Regions from separate parts of the Pseudomonas sp. NFACC43 genome, predicted to be linked through region 1. Evidence: predicted binding sites of a transcription regulator. Region 1 holds the regulator's gene; each other region holds the start of a gene.
What was found. The regulator FliA, encoded in region 1, starts transcription of late flagellar genes. The targets are predictions, from matches to a motif close to CTAAAGTTTNNNNNNNNNNNGCCGNTAA.

Region 1 (3,728 bases):
GAGGTAGTGGTTTATGCAAGTGAAGCGTTTTTTCGCCGCCGATATGCGTCAGGCCATGAAACTGGTTCGTGACGAGCTGGGCGCCGAAGCAGCCATCATCGGCAACCGCCGGATCGCCGGCGGTGTCGAGCTGACGGCGGCCCTGGACTACAAATTGTCTGCGTTGGCCCCGCGGGTTCCGAACATGGAACTTGAGGATGAGCTGCGCAAGACCCAGTCGCGCATCGCCAGTGCCCAGGCCGAATTGAGCCTGCGCAGCAGCGAAGGCGAGGCCGCCGCCGGCACCAATCGTCAATTGTTCGCCGGCCAGCCGCTGACTGCCGGCCTGCCCTTGACCGCTGCCGAGCCGCTGATCGAGCCGACCCCGGCCGAGCCGCGTCGTCCGGCCCCGGCTCCGGCCGCGCCCGCCCCGGGTATCGACCCACGGGCCCTGGATTCGATGCGTTTCGAGCTCAACAGCCTGCGCGAGCTGATGGAAGTCCAGCTCGGCTCCCTGGCCTGGAACCAGCTGCAAGGCAGCCGCCCGGCCCAGGCCAACCTGTGGCGTCGCCTGCAACGCATCGGCCTGTCCGGTCCGTTGGCCCGCGACCTGCTGGCGCTGATCAACGATATCGAGGAGCCTCGCCAGGCCTGGCGCATGCTGCTGGCGCACCTGGCGCGGATGATCGCCACGCCGGAAGTCGAGCCGCTGGAAGAGGGCGGGGTGATTGCGATGGTCGGTCCGGCCGGCATGGGCAAGACCACCACCCTGGCCAAGCTGGCCGCCCGTTATGTGCTCAAGTACGGTTCCCAGAGCATTGCCCTGGTGAGCATGGACAGTTTCCGCATCGGCGCCCAGGAGCAACTCAAGACCCTGGGTCGGATCCTCAATGTGTCGGTGACCCACGTGGACCCGGGCCAATCCCTGGCCCAGGCGCTGGAGCCGCTGCTGCGCAAGCGTGTCGTGCTGATCGATACCGCCGGCCTGCAAGCCAGCGACCCGGCCCTGCGCATGCAGCTTGAAAGCCTGGCCGGTCGCGGTATACGGTCAAAAAATTATCTCGTGTTGGCAACCACCAGCCAGAAACAGGTTCTAACGGCCGCTTATCACAGCTACAAACGCTGTGGTCTGGCCGGTTGCATCCTGACCAAGCTGGACGAAACGGCAAGCCTGGGCGAGGTGTTGAGCCTGGCGATCGGTCACGATCTGCCGGTGGCGTACCTGACCGATGGGCCGCGGATCCCGGATGATTTGCATCTGCCGCGTCGTCATCAACTGGTCAGTCGCGCCGTGAGTGTGCAAATGCAGGACGAACCCAGCGAAGAAGCCATGGCTGACATGTTCGCTGATATCTACCACAGCCCTACCAAGCAGGTCGGCTGAGGTAATCATGAATATTTTTTGTACCTACATCGATGGTCTGCCATGCAATGTTCAGTATGAACGCGCAGCCAGTAATGTGGCCTCCGTCTAAGTAAGACAAGGTAAAGAACGAACATGGGCAGCATGCATCCCGTACAGGTGATCGCGGTGACCGGCGGCAAAGGTGGCGTCGGCAAGACTAACGTGTCAGTGAACTTGTCCCTGGCTCTGGCAGAGCTTGGCCGACGGGTCATGCTGCTGGACGCCGACCTGGGCCTGGCGAACGTCGACGTGCTGCTGGGGCTTACCCCCAAGCGCACCCTGGCGGACGTCATCGAAGGTCGCTGCGAATTGCGCGACGTGCTGCTGCAAGGGCCCGGCGGGATTCGCATCGTGCCGGCCGCCTCCGGCACCCAGAGCATGGTTCATCTGACCCCGGCCCAGCACGCCGGCCTGATCCAGGCATTCAGCGACATTGGCGATAACCTCGATGTGCTGGTGATCGATACCGCGGCCGGTATCGGTGACTCGGTCGTCAGTTTCGTACGCGCCGCCCAGGAGGTGTTGCTGGTGGTCTGCGACGAACCGACGTCCATCACCGACGCCTATGCCCTGATCAAGCTACTGAACCGCGACTATGGCATGAACCGCTTCCGCGTCCTGGCCAACATGGCCCAGAGCCCACAGGAGGGACGCAACCTGTTCGCCAAGTTGACCAAGGTCACGGATCGCTTCCTGGACGTTGCGCTTCAATACGTGGGGGCCGTGCCCTACGACGAAAGCGTACGCAAGGCCGTCCAGAAGCAACGTGCCGTCTATGAAGCCTTTCCACGTTCCAAATGCGCGCTGGCGTTCAAGGCGATCGCCCAGAAGGTCGATACCTGGCCACTGCCGGCCAACCCACGCGGGCATCTGGAATTTTTCGTCGAGCGTCTCGTGCAACAAACAGCAGGGCCCGTGTTATGACAGCCAGCGGTTACAACCATCTCTACAAGAAATCGGCACGGGACGCCCAATACGAATTGATCGAGCGTTACGCGCCCCTGGTCAAGCGCATTGCCTATCACTTGCTGGCGCGCCTGCCGGCCAGTGTCCAGGTCGAAGACCTGATCCAGGCAGGCATGATCGGCCTGCTCGAAGTGGCGAACAAATACGACGCCAGCAAGGGTGCCAGTTTCGAGACCTATGCCGGTATCCGCATTCGTGGCGCGATGCTCGATGAGGTCCGCAAGGGCGATTGGGCACCGCGTTCGGTACACCGTAATACCCGAATGGTCAGTGACGCGATTCGCGCCATCGAATCTAAAACCGGACGTGACGCTAAAGATCACGAGGTTGCGGCCGAACTCCAGTTGAGTCTCGACGATTATTACGGGATTTTGAACGATACCCTGGGCAGCCGCCTGTTCAGTTTCGACGACCTGTTGCAGGACGGCGAGCACGAAGGGCTGCATGAGGATGGCGCAAGTGCCTATATGGAGCCGTCGCGTGACCTGGAAGATGAACGTTTCCAGAGTGCGTTGGCGGATGCGATTGCCAATTTGCCGGAGCGTGAGCGACTGGTCTTGGCGCTGTACTACGACGAAGAGCTGAACCTCAAGGAAATCGGTGAGGTCCTGGGGGTCAGCGAATCGCGGGTCAGCCAGTTACACAGCCAGTGCGCGGCCCGTTTGCGGGGGCGTTTGGGGGAGTGGCGAGCGCGCTGACAGCGGGCAGGGGAGCGCAGCGGACGAGGTTGGCGGGGCAAGTTCCCATCAGTCGCCGTACGGTGCGCACCGGACCGTTGTCGAGTGTTGTGCCGGATTGATTGAAATGGCGCGTTCAGGTGCTGGACACGTTTAAGACTGCTTGGAGGTCGAATTGGACAAGAACATGAAAATCCTCATCGTTGACGATTTTTCAACGATGCGGCGGATCATTAAGAACCTGTTGCGTGACCTTGGGTTCACCAACACGGTTGAGGCCGACGATGGCACCACCGCCATCCCGGTCCTCAACAGCGGGAGCATCGACTTTCTGGTGACTGACTGGAACATGCCCGGCATGACCGGTATCGACTTGCTGCGTCATGTACGCGCCGATGAAAAACTCAAGCACCTTCCCGTGCTGATGGTCACCGCCGAAGCCAAGCGCGAGCAGATCATCGAAGCGGCCCAGGCCGGTGTGAACGGCTATGTGGTCAAACCCTTCACGGCCCAGGCGTTGAAAGAGAAGATCGAGAAAATCTTCGAACGCATCGGTTAATGGCGCCACGGGGGAGCTATGGAGCATAACGAATCTTCAATGGGCGATTTCGAATCGACCCTGAAAAAACATGCCCGCGAACTGGTCGATAGCCTTGAAAAAGGCCGCTTCGGCGACGCTGTCCAGATGATCCACGAGCTCA
Region 2 (3,728 bases), on a different contig from region 1:
CAGGAAACCCTGGGTCTTGGTGTTGTACTCGGTGATGATCACAAACGGATTGCTCTGATCCAGCAGCGCACCGGCACCAGTGGCCATCGCCAGATCGAGAATCGGGATGGTCGCTCCCCGGATATTCGCCACACCGCACACGACGGGACTGGATTTTGGCATCAACGTCAGCTTGGGGCATTGCAGCACCTCACGGACCTTGAACACGTTAATCCCATACAACTGTTGGCCATCGAGACGGAACAACAACAGCTCCAGGCGATTCTGACCGACCAGCTGCGTGCGCTGGTTTACCGAATCCATCACTCCCGCCATGCCCTGACTCCTACCTAACGCTAATGTGTCCGACGCGCATTCATCACTAAACGGCACGGGGCTTGCTATTCAACCGGCATGAACGCACAAACGACATTTTCTCGACGCTTGACCACTCATTGCCGCCACTGGCTAGGTGCGCTGCTGGCTGTCTGCCTGTTCGCCTCGGGCGGCCGTGCCCTCGCCGATGCTCCGGTTACCTTGCCTGATCTCCTTATCGGCGTCACTCAGGGCTTTCTTGAATTCACCGTAGAAGACTACCTGGCCTCCAGTCAAACCGAAGGTCGTTATGAAATCGAAGTCAACCAGCTCGATCCCCGCCTGCGCATGCCAATGTGCGACAAGGAATTGACTGCCTCGCTGGAGAGCCCGGCCAGGCCCCTGGGGCGGGTCACGGTAAAGGTTCGTTGCGACAGCGCCGCGCCGTGGACGGTGTTCGTGCCAGCCCAGGTGCGCCTGTACCGCGAGATCGTCACCACGACCCGCCCACTCAAGCGGGCCGGCATCGTCGAGCCACAGGACGTGACGCTGCGTGAACGCGACGTCAGCCAGATCACCCAAGGCTTCCTGACCTCCGTCGACGAAGCCATCGGTCAGAAACTTGTCCGACCAATGGTAGCCGATCAGGTGGTAACCCTCGTGCACCTGGAACAGGCCGAAGTGGTTCGCAAGGGCGATCAGGTCGTCATCACCGCCCGTAGCGGCACCCTGGCCGTAAGAATGCCGGGCGAGGCGCTGTCCAACGGCGGCATGCGTGAGCAGATCCGAGTGAAAAACCTCAACTCCCAACGCGTCATCAAGGCGCAAGTGATGGCCCCAGGCCAAGTGGAAGTGGCTATGTAGCGATCCGGTAGAGACGGGTAGAAAGCTGGCGCTTGCCCCCGCCGTTCCCTAGACTGTGCCTTATGCCAAGGCAAGCGCAGACGTGCGCACGTTCATTGAATAAATGAGCCTAAAGTTTTTTTGGGAATGGCCGAGAACATGGCAAGCGTCCAAATACCCAGAGGTTTTTTACCATGGTCATCGATTTCAATCGTTTAAACAGCTCTTCACCCCTGACAGGCACCACGCGCACCAACGCCAGCAAGGAAACCGAAAAATCCTCGCCGGTCGAGCAAGCCACCACTGTCAGCAATGGGGAGTCGGTACACCTCAGCGATGAGGCTCAACAGTTGCAGAAGGTCACTGACAAGCTGCGCGATCTACCTGTTGTCGACAAAGGCCGCGTGGCCGAGTTGAAGGCAGCAATCGCCGATGGCAGCTACAAAGTCGACAGCAACCGTGTAGCCAGCAAACTGCTCAACTTCGAAGCCCAGCGCTAGGCAGCCGCCTGCGCCAGGCTTTTGGACGCTTAAGACCCAAGGCCAGCCATGCACGACACTACTTTATTGCAACTGATCATCGACGACTTCGTTCCAGTCCAGCAGTTACTGGAACTTTTGCAGACCGAATCCCTGGCGCTGCACGGTCGCGACATGCCGCTGCTGGAAAATATTCTGGCGCAGAAACAGGCATTGATCATTTTGCTCGATCAGCATGGCCGCAAGCGCAGCGAGATTCTCGCCAGCCTCAACCTGCCCACCAACCAGGGTGGACTGGAGCAACTGGCGAGCCAGTCGCCCATCGGCGATCAATTGTTGTCCCAAAGCGCGGCGCTCAACGACCTGCTCGCCCAATGCCAGGCCGCCAACGCCAAGAACGGCCAGTCGATCCAGGTCCAGCAGGCCGCTACCGCCAACCAGTTGCGCATCCTCAATGGCGGTGAAATCCCGACGCTTTACGATGCTCGCGGCTCGACCGCAAAAATGGTCAAGCATCGCCCGCTCAGCCAGGCATGAAACGAACGATGCCTGCGCTCTATCAACGTGCGATACATGCTGGCAAAATGCTGGCTATTCGTAGTCGTATTTAGCCTGGAGATTGACCCCCGTGTTCAATGCCTCAAACGCGGATGATGCTCCGCAGCCCCCCAAGGTTCTCACCACGCCTCTGGAAATCTCCGGCAACCTGAGGATGCTGCAAGAAAGCCATGATCCGCTGATCATCACCTTCCATGAACGCAGCCAGCGCTTCCAGAGTTACCTGGTCGATGTCGACCGCGAGAAGAACGCCCTCGCCCTGGACGAAATGATCCCCCGCGACGGAGAACGCTTCCTGCTGGCAGGCGAGCCGTTCCGGGTCGAGGGTTTCCATGATGGCGTGCGCATCGCATGGGAAGGCAACGGGCCGTTGACCATCGAAGACTCCAGCGACGGTCGCTGCTATCGCGGCGCCCTGCCCGAGGAAGTGGTCTACCACCAGCGTCGCAATGCCTTCCGTGCCGCCTTGAAACTGGCGCAACTGGTGAGCATCGAACTGGGTGGCGAGAAGCTCAAGTCACCGGTGGACGGCAAGCTGCTGGATATTTCCGCTACCGGCTGCAAGCTGCGCTTCGAGGGCGACATTACCGAACGCCTGCAATTGGGCCAGGTCTACGAACGCTTCATCGCCGCCCTGCCGTTCGGCAACATGACCGCACCGGTCGAACTGCGCTACCTGCATTTTGAAGAAAGGATCAACACCACCTTCGCCGGCGTGCGCTTCCACAATATCAGTGGCCTGGTGCAGCGCCAGGTCGAGCGCTTCGTCTATCAGCTACAGCGCGAAGCCCGTCGTTTCGATAAAGACGATCTCTGATCATCCGGGCATAAAAAACGGGCAGCCTCCACAGGGGCTGCCCGTTTTTTTATGCCGTTTAGATCCGAATGCTACTGCGTCTGGGCCGACCTCATCGCGAGCAGGGCTCGCCTCCCAGCGTGTCCACCACCAATCCCGATGGGAGCGAGCCTGCTCGCGATGAGAACACCACGGTCTACTTGACCGGCTCCTCCACCGACGCTTCAGCGGCCGGTTCCTGCTCCGTCGCCGGCGTCTGCATCTGTTCCTGTACCACCTGCTCATCGACTCGCGGATCGAGACATGCCACCAACGGCGAACTGGACATGCTGTCCGGCATCGCCACGTGATGCAGCGGCGCGTCGTCGACCTGATGCAGGTTGGTCACCGCTTTGGGCCGGATGCGCCATACCAGAATCAACGCGAAGAACGCAAAGAAGCCATACAGCATATGGCTGCCGAACGTCTTCATCAGCACGCCGGCCACCAACGGCCCGATACTGGCGCCGACACCATAGGTCACCAGCAGCATCGCCGTCAGCGAGACCCGGCGATCGCCTTCGACATGGTCGTTGGAAAATGCCACCGCCAGTGGATACAGGCAGAACTGAACCAGCGAACAGAGAAAGCCGGCGACGAACAGCATCTCAAGGGGCACCTTGGGCAGAATTGCCAGCGGCAACGCGCAGATCGCCAGGACCAGCGCAAAGCAACGGATCAGCAGCGCCCGGTCATAACGGTCGGACAACCAGCCCAGC
Region 3 (3,728 bases), on a different contig from region 1:
ACGCGCTCAGTCATTTACAGGTTTCCGTTGGAGTCGCTGAAGGCAGAAAAGCGTTGCTTACCTTCCTAGCCGGACAGCCGCCCAAAACCCGCCAAAAAATCAGGCAGGGCGTTCCACCGTGACCCACCAGCGGGTCCGATAACGTATCTGCACCCCGAGCGTGCGAGGCAGGACGGCCAGCAGCCTGTCGGTGTCCTCCAGGCGGAAGACGCCCGACAGCCGCAAGTCGGCGATCGATGCGGCGCATGTGAGGTAGCCCCGGCGGTAGCGTCCTACTTCGTTGAGAAAGTCCTCCAGGCGCATGTTGCGGGTGACGATCAATCCGTCCGCCCATGCACCAGCGTCCATGTCCAGCGGCGGTGCCACGGTCGCCGTGGAGGCGGAAACGAGATAGTGCTGCCCGGCATTCACCTGGATCAGCGCGCCATCGCTGCCAGTGTGGGAACGGATCACCACCCGGCCACTGCTGACACTCAGGCGCGTGCAATCGCTGTCCTGGCGCACGATGAAGCGTCCCTCCTGGCCTTCGAACAATCCCTGTCGGCTTCGTACCAGCAACGGTCGCGCCGGATCGCGCCCGCAGGTGACCATGATTTCACCGCGGGCCAGGGTGATCAGGCGTTGCTGCGAGGTGTAATCCAGATCGGCGGCGCTGTGGGTGTTGAGTTCGAGCCGTGTTCCGTCCGGCAACTGGAAGCCTCGGCGTTCGCCGGTGGCGGTTGCGAAATCGGCGGTCCATGGCTGCCCGCCCAGGTCTTTGCCCAACCACGCGGCGCAGCCCACCAGTGCCACGCCAGAAAGCAGTTTCAAGGCCTGCCTGCGGTCGAGTCGCCGGGCGCTGTTCTCCAGGGTTTCGAGGGCGATGTGGGCGCCGGGCACGGCTCGCAGGTTCGAGGTCAGTTCGCTGTGCAGCGATTGCACCCGCTGCCAGGCCAGTTCGTGTTCGGGATGGGCAGCGCGCCAGACCTCGCACTGTTGACGCAGGCTCGGATGAGCGGCGTGGTTGCGCAGGCGCAGCACCCAATTGATCGCTTGCCTGACCACTTGCTGCGAGGGTCCGTTGCGGCGGCCCATGGGGTCAGTGGTCATAGCGCAACACGTAGCAGTGATACAGCGCATCGGCGACATAACGTTCCACCGAGCGCAGGGAAATGCCCATGTGTTCGGCGATCTGCTTGTAGGTCAGGCCTTCGCATTGGGCCAGCAGGAAGGCCCGGCGCACCTTTGGCTTCAGGCCTTCGAGCATCCTGGCGATGGCCTCCAGCAGTTCCAGGATCAGGGCCTGGGCTTCGGCGCCAGGGACTTCGGCTTCCGGCAGATGGGCTATTGTTTCGAGGTATGCCCGCTCGATCTCTTCCCGCCGCCAGTGGTCGATGACCAGGCCTTGGGCAATGGTACGCAAAAAGGCACGCGGGGCCTTGAGTTCCAGGCGCTCGGTGCGCTGCAGCAGGCGCACGAACGTATCCTGGGCCAGGTCCGCCGCATCCGCGGCGTTGCCGAGCCGATTGCGCAACCAGGTATGAAGCCAGCCGTGATGGTTGATGTAGAGCGCCTGCACTGCAAACTCGGGAGATGACATGAACGCGACGCCCTGGGTGTCACAAATGATAATAGGTCGCATTGTCATCAGCGTCCGGAGAATTTGCAACCACCGTTCGACTGTCGCGGCCTTCCGTCGCCCAGTTTTTTAAAGTCCTAATTTTTTTCCCGAACTTGCCGACAGAGGAATATGCGTGCACCAAAATGGAGCGGGGTTCCCTCCCGCCCGCGCTGTCACATGGAATGTTGCAACCCGGAATGCACCCCCACTCTCTGCAGAAGAAGTCCTCATCGATGAATCTAAAGTTCAGCCATAAGATCCTGCTGGCCGCCTCTGGTGTAGTAGTGTTGGCTTTCGCCCTGTTCACCCTCTACAACGATTATCTGCAGCGCAACACCATCGGCCGCAGTCTCGAATCGTCCATCGAGCAATCCGGCGAGTTGACGGCCAGCAGCGTCCAGAACTGGATGAGCGGCCGGGTGCTGGTGCTGGAAAACCTGGCGCAGAACATCGCCCATCAAGGCGTCAGTGCCGACCTGCCGGGGCTTGTGGACCAGCCGGCGCTGACCTCCAATTTCCAGTTCACCTACGTGGGCCAGGCCAACGGTGTGTTCACCCAGCGCCCCGACGCGAAGATGCCCGACGGCTACGACCCGCGCCAGCGTCCCTGGTACAAACAGGCGGTCGCCGCCGACCGCACCATGCTGACCCCGCCCTATATGGCCGCGGTCGGCGGCCTGGTGGTCACCATTGCCCTGCCGGTGAAACGCAACGGCGAGCTGCTGGGCGTGGTGGGCGGTGACCTGAGCCTGGAAACCCTGGTGAGAATCATCAACTCGGTGGATTTCGGCGGCATCGGGCATGCCTTCCTGGTCAGCGGCGACGGTCAGGTCATCGTCAGTCCGGACAAGGACCAGGTGATGAAGAACCTCAAGGACATCTACCCCGGCACGCCGGTGCGCATCGAGAAAGGCATCCAGGAAGTGGAACTGAACGGACAGGACCGGATCCTCTCGTTCACACAGGTGGCGGGCCTGCCGAATGCGCAGTGGTACATCGGCCTGTCGATCGATGAGGACAAGGCCTATGCACCGCTGAGCCAGTTCCGTACCTCGGCGCTGATTGCGATGTTCGTCGCGGTGGCGGCCATTGCGCTGCTGCTGAGCCTGTTGATCCAGGTGCTGATGCGCCCGCTCACCACCATGGGACGCGCCATGCAGGACATCGCCCAGGGCGAAGGCGACCTGACCCGGCGCCTGGTGGTGCAGAGCAAGGACGAGTTCGGTGAGCTGGGCAGCTCGTTCAACCAGTTCGTGGAACGTATCCACGCCTCGATCGCTGAAGTCTCCTCCGCTACCCGGCAGGTGCACGACTTGTCGCAGCGGGTGATGACTTCGTCCAACGCGTCGATCATAGGTTCGGATGAGCAGAGTGCCCGCACCAACAGCGTGGCGGCGGCCATCAATCAGTTGGGGGCCGCGACCCAGGAAATCGCTCGCAACGCCGCCGATGCCTCGCAGCATGCCAGCGGTGCCAGCGAACAGGCTGAAGACGGCCGCCAGGTGGTGGAAAAAACCATCCAGGCGATGTCCGAACTTTCGGAGAAAATCAGCCTCTCCTGCACCCAGATCGAAACGCTGAACGCCAGCACCGACAACATCGGGCACATCCTGGATGTGATCAAGGGCATCTCCCAGCAGACCAACCTGCTGGCCCTGAACGCCGCCATCGAAGCAGCCCGTGCCGGCGAAGCCGGGCGCGGTTTCGCGGTGGTGGCCGATGAGGTGCGCAACCTGGCGCACCGCACCCAGGAGTCGGCGGAAGAGATCCACAAGATGATCACCTCCCTGCAGGTGGGTTCCCGTGAAGCGGTGACCACGATGAACGCCAGCCAGGCATCCAGCGCTGAAAGCGTGGAGGTCGCCAACCAGGCCGGCCTGCGGCTGGTCAGCGTGACGCAGCGCATCGGCGAAATCGACGGCATGAACCAGTCGGTCGCCGCCGCGACCGAAGAGCAGAGCGCCGTGGTGGAAACTCTCAACATGGACGTCAGCCAGATCAACCTGCTGAACCAGCAAAGCGTGGCCAATCTCAATGAGACCCTCAAGGATTGCGATGCCTTGTCCCAGCAGGCCAACCGCCTGAAGCAACTGGTGGACAGCTTCAAGATCTGACCCAGTCGCCGGGC
Region 4 (3,728 bases), on a different contig from region 1:
AGCAGCAAAAGGAAGTCGACGATTGCCTGGGCTGGAGTGGCGCCCGTCCGTTGCAATGGCTGTACGAAAACGTCGAGGTCGACCCGCGCTGGTGCCTGGTGCATGCCACCCACGCCAACGCCGACGAAGTCGCCCTCATGGCCAGGAGCCGGGCGATCGCCGGCCTGTGCCTGACCACCGAAGCCAACCTGGGCGACGGTATTTTCCCGGCGGTGGATTTCATCGCCCAAGGTGGACGCCTGGGCATCGGTTCCGACAGCCATGTGTCATTGAGCGTAGTGGAGGAATTGCGTTGGCTGGAATACGGCCAGCGCCTGCGGGATCAACGGCGCAACCGCCTGTATCGACCAGACCAGCCAATGGTCGGCCGCACCTTGTTCGATGCGGCCCTGGAAGGCGGCGCCCAGGCGCTGGGGCAAGCGGTCGGTGCCCTCGACGTCGGCAAACGCGCCGACTGGCTGGTGCTCGACGGCAACGACCCTTACCTGGCCACTGCCAGGGGCGACGGGATACTCAATCGCTGGCTGTTTGCCGGCGGGGATCGTCAGGTGCGTGATGTGATGGTCGGCGGGCAATGGGTCGTGCGCGATGGACGTCATGCCGGGGAAGAAGAAAGCGCCCGGGCGTTTGCCCAAGTCTTGCGCGAACTCCTGGACTGACGAAATGCGGGAGCGAGCCTGCTCGCGATGAGGCCTTCGCATTCAACACGAGGTTGACTGGACGCCCGTCATCGCGAGCAGGCTCGCTCCCACAGGGGTTCTTCGAAGCGGTTCAATCCGAGGTTCGGGCCATCTGCCGATCCGACGCACGCCAGATCAACCGTGTCGTGTCGTAGCCTTGCTGGCGCGCCCTGCTGAGCAGTTCTTCACGAACGTCGACATTGACGGTGGGCGTACGGGACAGCAGCCACATGTAGCGTCGGCTCGGGTCACCCACGATGGCGGTCTTGTAGTCTTCGCTGACGTACAGCACCCAATATTGCCCCTTTGCCACACCCGGCAGGATGCGGGAAAACCAGGTATCGAACTCGACCCAGAGCTTGTCGGTCTTGCCCGGCACCTGTGGCTTGGCGGTGCCCTTGGCTTCTTCCCACTGCCAGTCCGAAGTCAGGCAGCGATTGAGTACACCCAGGTTGCCGTCGGGCTTGAGGGTGTAGTGAGCTTCCGATTGCGCGCAGTTGCGCTGGAAATACATTGGCAGGCGGGCCAACTCGTACCAGGTCCCTTGGTAACGCTTGAGATTGACACTGTTGACGGTCTTGGGCGCCAACGGGTCTTCGCCAGAAGTGGCACAGCCGGCCAGTACCAGGCCAGCTAAAAGCACTAACAATAACCGCATCATTATTTTTCTCCCGCAGGCCTCTGGCCTCGGTTTACTTCAGGCCTTGGCCGGAAAACATCAACACTTTGTCACCGGCATACTGCACGCTGATAAAGCTTTTCTGGTCGCCCCAGGTGCAACTGGACATGCCGAGCGCGCCCGAACAATCGGTCGGTTTCCCCAGTAACGTTTCGACTTCGGCCTTGGACATGCCGGCCGACAGCTTCGAATAGTTTTCCTGGTTGACTTTGCTGCAGGCGGCCAGAAAGACGCACAAAGACAACAACGCGATAGAACGCAGGGACATCGGGTAACTCCTGGAGCGGAAGGGAGGTGGCAGGGTGCCAACCAGAACCTTAGAAGAGAAAACCGTCATCTGGTTCCCCGGGGAACCGGCTATTTATTGGGCCAAACCCAGGCACTTCGTCGGTAAATCAACCAGTTTGTGACGGCGTCGTGCATTTCGTCGGGAATACGTCATCAGCACCTGAATCGCGACGCCGGGGAGCCGATAAAAAGACCAGCGCCAAAAATCGCGTTATGGCACATTGACGCCCCCTTCCTGACCAGCTTCTGTTCGGTAGCTTTCTTAATGACCAGAAACATGAAATTCAGCCACAAAATTCTGTTGGCTGCCGCCCTCGTGGTGGCCGTCGCATTCGCCTGTTTCATCCTGTTCAACGACTATCGCCAGCGCCAGAGCCTGCACACCAGCACCGAAACCTCCATGCAGGAACTCGGCAGCCTGACCAGCCGCAACATCCAGACCTGGGTCGAGGGTCGCATCCAGTTGCTCCAGTCGCTGGCACAGCAGATCGCCGTGGACGGCAGCAGCGCCGACAGCCTCAAACGCGCGGTCGGCCTGCCGGCGTACACCGGCAATTTCCAGCTCAGCTACTTCGGCGGCACCGACGGCGTGATGTTTTCGGTTCCGGCCGGTAATCGCGCCGCCGACTACGACCCCCGTGCCCGTGGCTGGTACAAGGCCGCCAACAGCGCTCAACAGACCATCGTCACCGAACCCTACATCGCGGCCTCATCCGGCAAACTGGTGATCACTGTCGCCACCCCGGTCCAGCATCAGAACCAGATGATCGGCGTGGCCGGTGCGGACATCGACCTGTCGAGCGTCAGCGCCATCATCAACTCGCTGAACTTCGGGGGCCATGGCCATGCCTTCATCGTCAGCGCCGACGGCAAGATCCTGATCCACCCCGACAGCAAGCGTGTGCTCAAGACCCTGGCCGAGGCCTACCCCAACGGCGCACCACAAGTCAGCCCGGGCATGAAGGAAGTCGAACTCGACGGCAAGACCCAGTTCATGTCCTTCACCCGCGTCAATGGCGTGCCGGGCGCCGATTGGTATGTGGCACTGGTACTGGACAAGGACACGGCGCTGGCGATGCTCAGCGAATTCCGCACCTCGGCATTGATCGCCATGGCCATCGCCGTGGTGTTCATCATTGCCCTGCTGGGCATGTTGATCCGCGTGCTGATGCAGCCATTGCTGACCATGGGCCGCGCGATGCATGACATCGCCGAAGGCGAAGGCGACCTGACCCGGCGCCTGACCATCCATGGCCACGACGAATTCGGCGCCCTGGGCACATCGTTCAACCGCTTTGTCGAACGCATTCACACCTCGATCCGCGAAGTGGCTTCGGCCACCGGCCAGGTCAACGAAGTCGCCCTGCGCGTGGTCAGTGCCTCCAATTCCTCGATGTTCAATTCCGACCAGCAAGCCTCGCGCACCAGTAGCGTTGCCGCAGCCATCAACCAGCTCGGCGCCGCCGCCCAGGAAATCGCCCAGAACGCCGCCCTCGCCTCGCAGCACTCCAGCGAGGCCCGCAACCTGGCCGAGGATGGCCAGCAGGTGGTAGACAAGACCATCACCGCCATGCAGCAGCTGTCGGCGAAGATCAGCGATTCGTGCGGCAACATCGAAACCTTGAACAGCAACACGGTGAACATCGGCCAGATTCTTGAGGTGATCACCAGCATTTCCCAGCAGACCAACCTGCTCGCCCTCAACGCCGCCATCGAAGCGGCCCGTGCCGGTGAAGCCGGGCGCGGCTTCGCGGTGGTCGCCGATGAAGTGCGCAACCTGGCCCACCGCACCCAGGATTCGGCGCAGCAAGTGCAGAAGATGATTGAAGAACTGCAAGTGGGCGCCCGGGAAGCGGTGCTGACCATGACCGACAGCCAGCGCCAGAGCGAAAGCAGCGTCGGCATCGCCAACCAGGCCGGCGAACGCCTGGGCAGCGTGACCCAGCGTATTGGTGAAATCGACGGCATGAACCAGTCCGTGGCCACCGCCACCGAAGAACAGACCGCCGTGGTGGAGTCGATCAACGTCGACATCACCGAGATCAACACCCTGAACCAGGAAGGCGTGGAAAACCTGCAGG

Region 2: a site for FliA is predicted at 1,268-1,295, ahead of flgM (flagellar biosynthesis anti-sigma factor FlgM). Genes of this name have one in related genera too.
Region 3: a site for FliA is predicted at 1,696-1,723, ahead of BT179_RS25085 (methyl-accepting chemotaxis protein). Genes of this name have one in related genera too.
Region 4: a site for FliA is predicted at 1,808-1,835, ahead of BT179_RS12405 (methyl-accepting chemotaxis protein). Genes of this name have one in related genera too.

The regions. Positions count from the first base shown of each region.
Region 1 is NZ_FPKK01000001.1:829,051-832,778, reverse strand. It holds gene flhA (flagellar biosynthesis protein FlhA) at 1-2, shown strand, start outside; gene flhF (flagellar biosynthesis GTPase FlhF) at 14-1,363, shown strand; gene fleN (flagellar synthesis regulator FleN) at 1,478-2,308, shown strand; gene fliA (RNA polymerase sigma factor FliA) at 2,305-3,048, shown strand; gene BT179_RS03585 (chemotaxis response regulator CheY) at 3,215-3,586, shown strand; gene BT179_RS03580 (protein phosphatase CheZ) at 3,605-3,728, shown strand, end outside.
Region 2 is NZ_FPKK01000018.1:18,619-22,346, forward strand. It holds gene BT179_RS23455 (chemotaxis protein CheV) at 1-315, opposite strand, end outside; gene flgA (flagellar basal body P-ring formation chaperone FlgA) at 394-1,158, shown strand; gene flgM (flagellar biosynthesis anti-sigma factor FlgM) at 1,332-1,637, shown strand; gene BT179_RS23470 (flagella synthesis protein FlgN) at 1,686-2,153, shown strand; gene BT179_RS23475 (flagellar brake protein) at 2,245-2,991, shown strand; gene BT179_RS23480 (MFS transporter) at 3,167-3,728, opposite strand, start outside.
Region 3 is NZ_FPKK01000022.1:15,587-19,314, reverse strand. It holds gene BT179_RS25100 (TonB-dependent siderophore receptor) at 1-14, opposite strand, end outside; gene BT179_RS25095 (FecR domain-containing protein) at 100-1,089, opposite strand; gene BT179_RS25090 (sigma-70 family RNA polymerase sigma factor) at 1,079-1,579, opposite strand; gene BT179_RS25085 (methyl-accepting chemotaxis protein) at 1,834-3,714, shown strand.
Region 4 is NZ_FPKK01000006.1:100,689-104,416, forward strand. It holds gene BT179_RS12390 (formimidoylglutamate deiminase) at 1-659, shown strand, start outside; gene BT179_RS12395 (lipocalin family protein) at 772-1,341, opposite strand; gene bamE (outer membrane protein assembly factor BamE domain-containing protein) at 1,373-1,627, opposite strand; gene BT179_RS12405 (methyl-accepting chemotaxis protein) at 1,913-3,728, shown strand, end outside.